Regions from separate parts of the Arthrobacter sp. NicSoilB11 genome, predicted to be linked through region 1. Evidence: riboswitches for the same ligand, from Rfam matches in the RefSeq annotation. Region 1 holds a riboswitch; the other holds the start of a gene.
The links. Region 1 has a riboswitch for thiamine pyrophosphate ahead of LDO14_RS18950 (ECF transporter S component). Riboswitches for the same ligand answer to the same signal wherever they lie in the genome.
Positions count from the first base shown of each region.

Region 2: it holds a riboswitch for thiamine pyrophosphate, as region 1 does, so the genes downstream of both, thiC (phosphomethylpyrimidine synthase ThiC) here and LDO14_RS18950 (ECF transporter S component) in region 1, are expected to answer to the same signal.

Region 1 is NZ_AP024657.1:4,061,959-4,065,703, reverse strand. Features, by position in the region: gene LDO14_RS18965 (CDGSH iron-sulfur domain-containing protein) at 1-192, opposite strand, end outside; gene LDO14_RS18960 (iron-containing redox enzyme family protein) at 248-1,300, opposite strand; gene LDO14_RS18955 (heme-degrading domain-containing protein) at 1,461-2,003, opposite strand; TPP riboswitch at 2,089-2,229, shown strand; gene LDO14_RS18950 (ECF transporter S component) at 2,296-2,919, shown strand; gene LDO14_RS18945 (ATP-binding cassette domain-containing protein) at 2,919-3,745, shown strand, end outside.
Region 2 is NZ_AP024657.1:2,580,158-2,583,902, reverse strand. Features, by position in the region: gene LDO14_RS12030 (alpha/beta hydrolase) at 1-195, shown strand, start outside; gene thiC (phosphomethylpyrimidine synthase ThiC) at 192-2,033, opposite strand; TPP riboswitch at 2,029-2,136, opposite strand; gene LDO14_RS12020 (amidohydrolase family protein) at 2,216-3,298, shown strand; gene LDO14_RS12015 (VOC family protein) at 3,398-3,745, shown strand, end outside.

The sequences.
Region 1 (3,745 bases):
GAACTTGATCATCTTGTGCGTGCCGTCGCAGTAGGGCTTGATGGCCGAGGCGCCGCAGCGGCACAACGCAACGGTCCTGCGGTCGCGGGGCACCGCGTCCCCGGATGGGGTGACGATCTCGAAATCACCCCTGACGATCAGGGGCCCGTCCGGGCAGACCACGATGGAGCCCGCGGCGGATTCGTGGTCCATGTCCGATCCTGTTCCATGCTGTCCGGGTTTCATGCCTGCACCGCTTTCGTCGTAGTCATGCTGCCGCCGGTACGGCCGCCCGCAGCGATGATGCCCCGGCTTCCCATGAGGACATCAGATGGGCGGACAGCCGGCCGTCGAGGGCCATGGCGGCAGTGGCCCCAAACAGGACGTCCGCGAGGAGTTCCGGTTCGGCTTCGACGAGGCCGCCGGCGAGGTCCCGGCCTGCGATCTGCTCGTGGACGGCGTCGGCCTCCACATGCTCATCGAAGTAGTGGGTGACGTCCGCGCCGAAACCGTGCCGGCGGAATCCGTTGCCGTAGAACCGGTTGGGCTGGGAGGAGGTCATCTCGTAGATCGCCAGGTGGCCGGTGATGGCACCCCGGAGCCGCCGGTTCAGGCCGCACAGCGACATGAGGTTGACGGACGCGAGGGAGACGGCGGGGACGGCATCCACGTACGCGCCGTAGCTGACGTCGAGGCCCAAACCGCGCATGGTCCGGGCGAACAGCGCGCTGTGCATGCGCTCGGGGCGGCCGCCGCCGTATTCATCCGCCTGGATTTCCACCAGGGCCGCCTTGGGCCGTCCGCTGAGCCGCGGAATGGCCCATGTATGCGGGTCGGCTTCCTTCAGCTGGTACATCGACTTGTGGATCAGGAACTCCCGGAGCTGGTCCAGGCCCGCCTTCCTGGCGACGTAGCGGGAGACGCTGGGCCCGGTGTCCGTGGCTGCGAGGCCGAACAGGACGTCGGCTACCTGGTCGCTGGTCAGGGCACCGGCAGGCAGTTCGAAGTCTGCGGCGGCCTGGTGCGCGGCGGTACGGAGGGCTGCCTCAAACGGTGCCTCGACCAGCTGCCGGACCCGGATTAACGCCGGCTCCCACTCCCAGTCGTCGGAGACGCCGGCCAGGCCGGAATAGTGGAGCTCGTAGAGGCAGAAGAGGGCCAGCTGGATGTCCTCGTCGCCGATGATGTCACTAGTGCCGGCCACCTGCCGTGCCGCGAGGTGGTACAGCCCGTCCAGCCCCGTCCCGGCTTCGGCCGGAGCCTGCGCAAGGAGTGCGAACAGGGCGTTGCTGAGGGGGCCTCTGGATTCCGGGATTCTCATGGTGCTCCTTGGTCTGCCGCGCTGGTGACGGGAACGAACGCGGGACCGCCCATGGTGACTCCCATGCCCTGTCCTCCTCGAAACCCGGGAACCAATATAGTAAGCATGATTACTAATAAAAGCTAAGCAGGCTTCCTGTTGGCGGCAGGTCAACCGGCGCCTAATCCCGCAGCGACGACCCCAGGATGTCGCGCAGCGCCTCAACCACCAGGTCATGGTCCTGCAGCTGCGGCAACCCGGAGACGGTCAGCGTGGCCACGGCGCCCACGCCGGTGACGTAGATCGGAAAGGCGCCGCCATGGGCTGCATACCGGGATTGGTCGAACCAGGCGTTGTCCTCGATCCGGCCGCCGCCCAGCCGGCCGCGAAGCCCCACCAAAAGTGACGGCACCTCGTACCGGGCGGCAGTGCGCTGCTTGGCGCGGATCCAGTGCCCGTTGTCCGGCGTGGCGCCCGGGAGCGCGACGTGGAACAGGACCTGCTCGCCCTTGGTGATGTCGATGGCGATGGGAAGGGACCGCTCCTTGCCCAGCTCCACCAGGAGCAGGCCCAGGTTCAACGCGTCATCCAGCGAAAAGCCGGGGAACTGGAGCTCCCGGACCTCCGCCTCGATGCGGGCGATCGACGCTTCCAGTGACCCCTCCAGCTGGGCGTCGGCGGAATCAGGATCGAATCCGGTCACATCCGGTGGAATGGCGCTCATGGCCCTCAATCTACCCCCGCCAGGTGTAAACTTGACCACGCCCGGAAGGGCAGTTCAAAAAGCCTTACCCATCCAAAAGCACCACTAATAACGACAGGGGAGCGCCGCCGTCGGACATCCTGGCACAAGCCGGGCACCGCAGGTGGGCGCTGAGAGTGCGGACAGCCGCAGACCCTCGAACCTGATCCGGTTAGTACCGGCGCAAGGGAGTCGAGTTCTCAAAGTGCCGCGGCTGCACGGCAACAGCCGTCAGCCGGGTCCACTTTCCCCTCCTGTTTCCCAGGAGGATCACATGAGTACTGCAGCAATCAAGAAGACCACCAGTAAGTCCTGGCGCGTCGTGGACATCGTGGTCGCCGCGCTGGTGGCCATCGCGGGCGGCGTCATTTTCTGGGCGTGGGACCAGGGAGCAGCCGCGCTTTCTGCCCCCATGAATGCCGCCTACCCGCCCCTGACCGGGCTGCTGGCGGGCGGCTGGATGATTCCCGGCGTGCTGGGAATGCTGATCATCCGCAAGCCCGGGGCCGCCCTGTTCTGTGAAACCGTGGCCGCCACCGGGGAACTCCTCATGGGTTCCCAGTACGGTGCCTCGGTCCTCTTCTCCGGCTTCATCCAGGGCCTCGGCGCGGAAATCATCTTCGCCATCTTCGTCTACCGCAAGTTCAACCTGCCCGTCTCCCTGCTGGCAGGCGCCGCGGCTGGATTCTTCTGCGGACTGAATGACTCATTCGCACCGTGGGGCTGGAACATCGCCTACTCCGGTGCGGACAAGCTGGCGTACATCGTGCTGACCACCCTCTCCGGCGCCATTCTCGCCGGCGCCCTGTCCTGGCTGGCCACCCGCGGCCTGGCGCGTACCGGCGTGCTGAGCTCCTTCGCTTCGCGCAAGGCCGCCACGGAGCCTGTCTTCTCCTGATGGCACCAGCCCAGCGTGACGGCGGCACCGTCCGCCCTGCCGCCGTCACAGCCCGGGGCTGGGGATGGCGGCACGCCGGCAGGGCCAAGCCTGCCGTCCATGCGCTTGACCTGGACATCAGCCCGGGGGAGCGGGTGCTCCTGCTCGGCCCCTCGGGCGCCGGGAAGTCCACGCTCCTGCACGCGCTCGCAGGGGTGCTGGGGGACATCAACGACGACGGCGGCGAGGCGGGGGACGCCGACGAGTCGGGTTCGCTGCTGGTTGACGGCGCCGTGCCCCGCGCCCAGCGCGGGCGCGCCGGACTTATGCAGCAGGACCCCGAGACGCAGGTGGTCCTGTCGCGGGTGGGGGACGACGTCGCCTTCGGTGCCGAAAACCTTGCCGTCCCACGGGAAGCAATCTGGGCGCGCGTGCACGAGGCGCTTGCCGACGTCGGACTGTCCCACCTGCCGCTGGACCACCCGACGTCGGCCCTGTCCGGCGGGCAAAAGCAGCGCCTGGCGCTGGCCGGCATCCTGGCCATGCGCCCGGGCCTGATCCTCCTGGATGAGCCAACCGCCAACCTGGACCCGGACGGCGTGTTGGAGGTCCGCGATGCCGTGGCGCGGTGCCTGGACAAGACCGGGGCCACGCTGGTGGTGGTGGAGCACCGGGTGTCCGTGTGGAAGGACCTGGTGGACCGGATCGTGGTCCTGCAGCCGGGCTCCGCCGCGGATCCTGCCGTACTCCTGGACGGGCCGCCGGACCAGGTGCTCACGGAGGCGCGGGCCATGCTGGCCGCCGCCGGTGTGTGGGTCCCCGGCTACGTCCCGGCAACCCGTGCCCG
Region 2 (3,745 bases), 1.5 Mb from region 1:
GGGGTGCCCACGCTGGTGCTGACCGGTGGGTGGGAACCGCTCTACGAGGAAATCGCCGGGTACCTCCGGGAGACCGGTGCCCTGCACCGCGTTGCCGCGGGAGGACACCGGCCCCATGACTCCCCGGACGGGGACCGGGCCATCCGGCAGTTCATCAGCCAGGTCAGCCGGAGCCAGCCGGCCCGCGCGTCCTAGCTGTCAGCAGGCACCCGCAGTTCCGGCAGGTAGACCTTGCCGCCGGCCGCCAGGAATTCCTCGCTCTTCCCGCGCATCCCGGCCGCAGCATCGGCCAGTGCCGCCTGCGCCTCCGCGGAACCAAATTCGTCGCGGATGTCCTGGCTGATCCGCATGGAGCAAAACTTGGGCCCGCACATCGAACAGAAGTGCGCCGTCTTGGCAGGCTCAGCCGGCAGCGTCTCGTCGTGGAACGCCTCAGCCGTCACCGGGTCCAGGGACAGTGCGAACTGGTCCCGCCAGCGGAATTCGAACCGCGCCTTGGACAAGGCGTCGTCCCGTTCATGCGCCCCCGGGTGCCCCTTGGCCAGGTCCGCCGCGTGCGCGGCGATCTTGTAGGTGATCACGCCGGTCTTCACGTCGTCCTTGTTGGGCAGGCCCAGGTGTTCCTTCGGGGTGACGTAGCACAGCATCGCGGTGCCGTAACGGGCAATCTCGGTGGCACCAATCGCTGAGGTGATGTGGTCATAGCCCGGAGCAACATCTGTCACCAGCGGGCCCAGGGTGTAAAACGGGGCCCCCTTGCAGAGTTCCTGCTGCCGCTCGACGTTTTCCCGGACCAGGTGGAAGGGAACGTGGCCGGGCCCCTCCACCATGACCTGAACGTCGTACTCCCACGCGCGCTGGGTGAGCTCGGCGAGCGTGTCCAGTTCCGCGAACTGGGCGGCGTCGTTGGCGTCCGCCGTCGAACCGGGGCGCAAACCGTCGCCCAGGGAGAAGGCAACGTCGTACTTCGCGAAGATCCCGCACAGCTCATCGAAGTGCGTGTAGAGGAAGTTCTCCTGGTGGTGGGCCAGGCACCAGCCGGCCATGATGGAGCCGCCGCGGGACACAATGCCCGTCACCCGGTTGGCGGTCAGCGGGACATAGCGAAGCAGCACGCCGGCGTGGATGGTCATGTAGTCCACGCCCTGCTCGCATTGTTCAATGACAGTGTCCCGGAAGATTTCCCAGGTCAGCGCGTTGGCCTCGCCGTTGACTTTCTCCAGGGCCTGGTAGATCGGCACGGTGCCGATCGGGACGGGGGAGTTGCGGATGATCCACTCCCGCGTGGTGTGGATGTCGTCGCCGGTGGACAGGTCCATAACGGTGTCGGCACCCCATTGCGTGGCCCACTGGAGCTTGTCCACCTCCTCCGCGATGGAACTCGTCACGGCCGAGTTTCCGATGTTGGCGTTGATCTTCACCAGGAAGGCCTTGCCGATGATCATCGGCTCGGACTCCGGATGGTTGATGTTGTTCGGAATGATGGCGCGGCCGGCGGCCAGTTCGCTCCGGACCAGTTCCACATCGCAGTTCTCGCGCAGCGCCACGAAGCGCATCTCCTGCGTGATGACGCCCTGCCGGGCATAGTGCATCTGGGTCACCGTCCGGCCGTCGACGGCGCGGCGGGGCACCGGCTGCGCGCCCTTCCACTCCGCGGAGGCGGCGCCGCGGCGGACGGCCGAGCGGCCATCGTCGAGCAGGTTGCGTTCCCTGCCGCTGTAGGCCTCGGTGTCTCCGCGCGCCACGATCCACTCCGCGCGGAAGGGCTCCAGGCCGCGGACGGGGTCGCTTCCCGGCCCCGCCGTCCGGTAGGTCCGGAACGGTGCGTTCGGCTGGCCGTTGGGCGATGGCTCCAGGGCAATTTCCGTGACGGGTACCCGGATGCCGGACCCGGCGTCGTCGATATAGGCCAGCGAATGCGACGCCAGGGACCGGGTCACTTCGGACTGGTTCACCTGGGGCGTGGAGCCGGCTCCGGAACCCCCGGTGGACGGCAGGTGGGCAGGGTTCAACTGGGTGTTTTGCGTACTCAAGGGAATACTCACTTCCTTCGCCGGCATTACCCGGACAGGTTCAACGGTCGCAGGCTGCGTCAGCCCGATCTCAGCCCCTGCAAGGGCTCCCGTGTGGTCAGAGAAGAAGCTACCACAGGCCCCCGGAAGGGCGGTGTCACATTCGCGGGTGCTAGCCTGACCGGGCATCGAAAGGAAGCCCGATGGCAGACATCATCTACTTTCGCGGACCCGTCCTGGCCGCACCGGACCGGGTACGCCATGGACTCTGGTCGGTGGACGGCAAGCTCACGTTCAGCCGGCCCGCTGCCGCTCCGGCGCGGGAACTCGACGGCTGGGTGCTGCCGGGGTTCGTCGACGCCCACTGCCACATCGGCCTGGGTCCCGACGGTCCGGTGGAACCCGCCATTGCCCGGGAGCAGGCGCTGGCTGACCTCAACGCCGGAACCCTGCTGGTCCGCGACGCCGGCTCACCTGCCGATACCCGCTGGATGCAGGGCGGCCGGGACTTCCCGGTACTGATCCGTGCAGGACGGCATGTGGCCCGCACACGCCGCTACCTGCGCGGCTTCGCGGCGGAGGTCGAACCCGACGGGCTCGTGGAGGCCGTGCGGAAGCAAGCGCGCGACGGCGACGGCTGGGTCAAACTGGTGGGCGACTGGATCGACCGGAGCGCCGGCGACCTTGCGCCCTCCTTTCCTGCCGCCGTCGTGCGTGACGCTGTGCAGGCTGCCCATGATGAAGGTGCCCGGGTCACGGCACATTGCTTCGCCGAAGACACCCTGGACCAAATGCTGGACGCCGGCATTGACTGCATTGAGCACGCCACGGGGCTGCTGCCGCGCCACCTGCCCCGGTTCGTGGAGCAGGGCGTACCGATCGTGCCCACCCTCATCAACATCGCCACCTTTCCTGATATCGCGAAGCAGGCGGACGCAAAGTTTCCGCGCTACGCCGCCCACATGCGTGCCCTGTGGGAACGCAGGCTGGAACGGGTGGCGGAGGCCCATGCCGCCGGCGTCCGGATCTTTGCCGGCACGGACGCAGGCAGCGTGATCCGGCACGGCAGGATCGCAGATGAGATCCTCGCCCTGCACGGGGCCGGCCTGCCCATGCATGCGGCCCTGGATGCCGCCTGCTGGGCAGCGCGTGCGTGGCTGGGCGCCGACAACCTGGAGGAAGGCGCGCGGGCCGACGTCGTGGTGTGCCGGGACGACCCCCGGACCACCCCGGACACGATCACGGCGCTGGAGCACGTGGTGCTGGGCGGCCGCATCATCCGTTGAGTTATTTCGTTCCGCTACTTGGAATAAATTGAAGCTTCAAGTAATTTTAATATGTGACAGGCCGCCGAAGTGACGGCCTCCAACACAAGGAGCCTTCAAATGACCGACGCAGCCAGCAGCCAGGATCTTCTTCCTGCCGACCTCGCCATGGGCACGGTAATGCTCAAGGTGGGCGACATGAAGGTCATGACCGACTACTACCAGCGCGCACTGGGCCTGGAGGCGGTGGCGGAGCAGGACGGCGGGCTCTACCTGGGCAGGCTCGGCAGGCCGCTGGTCCATCTGGCGCCGGCCCCCGGGCTGCACCTTCCCGGCAGGGGAGAGGCCGGCCTGTTCCACACCGCCCTATTGTTCGAGGACCAGGCTTCCCTTGCGGCCACCATCGCCACGGCAGCCCAGTACGAACCCCGGTCCTTCACCGGCAGCGCCGACCACCTGGTGAGTGAG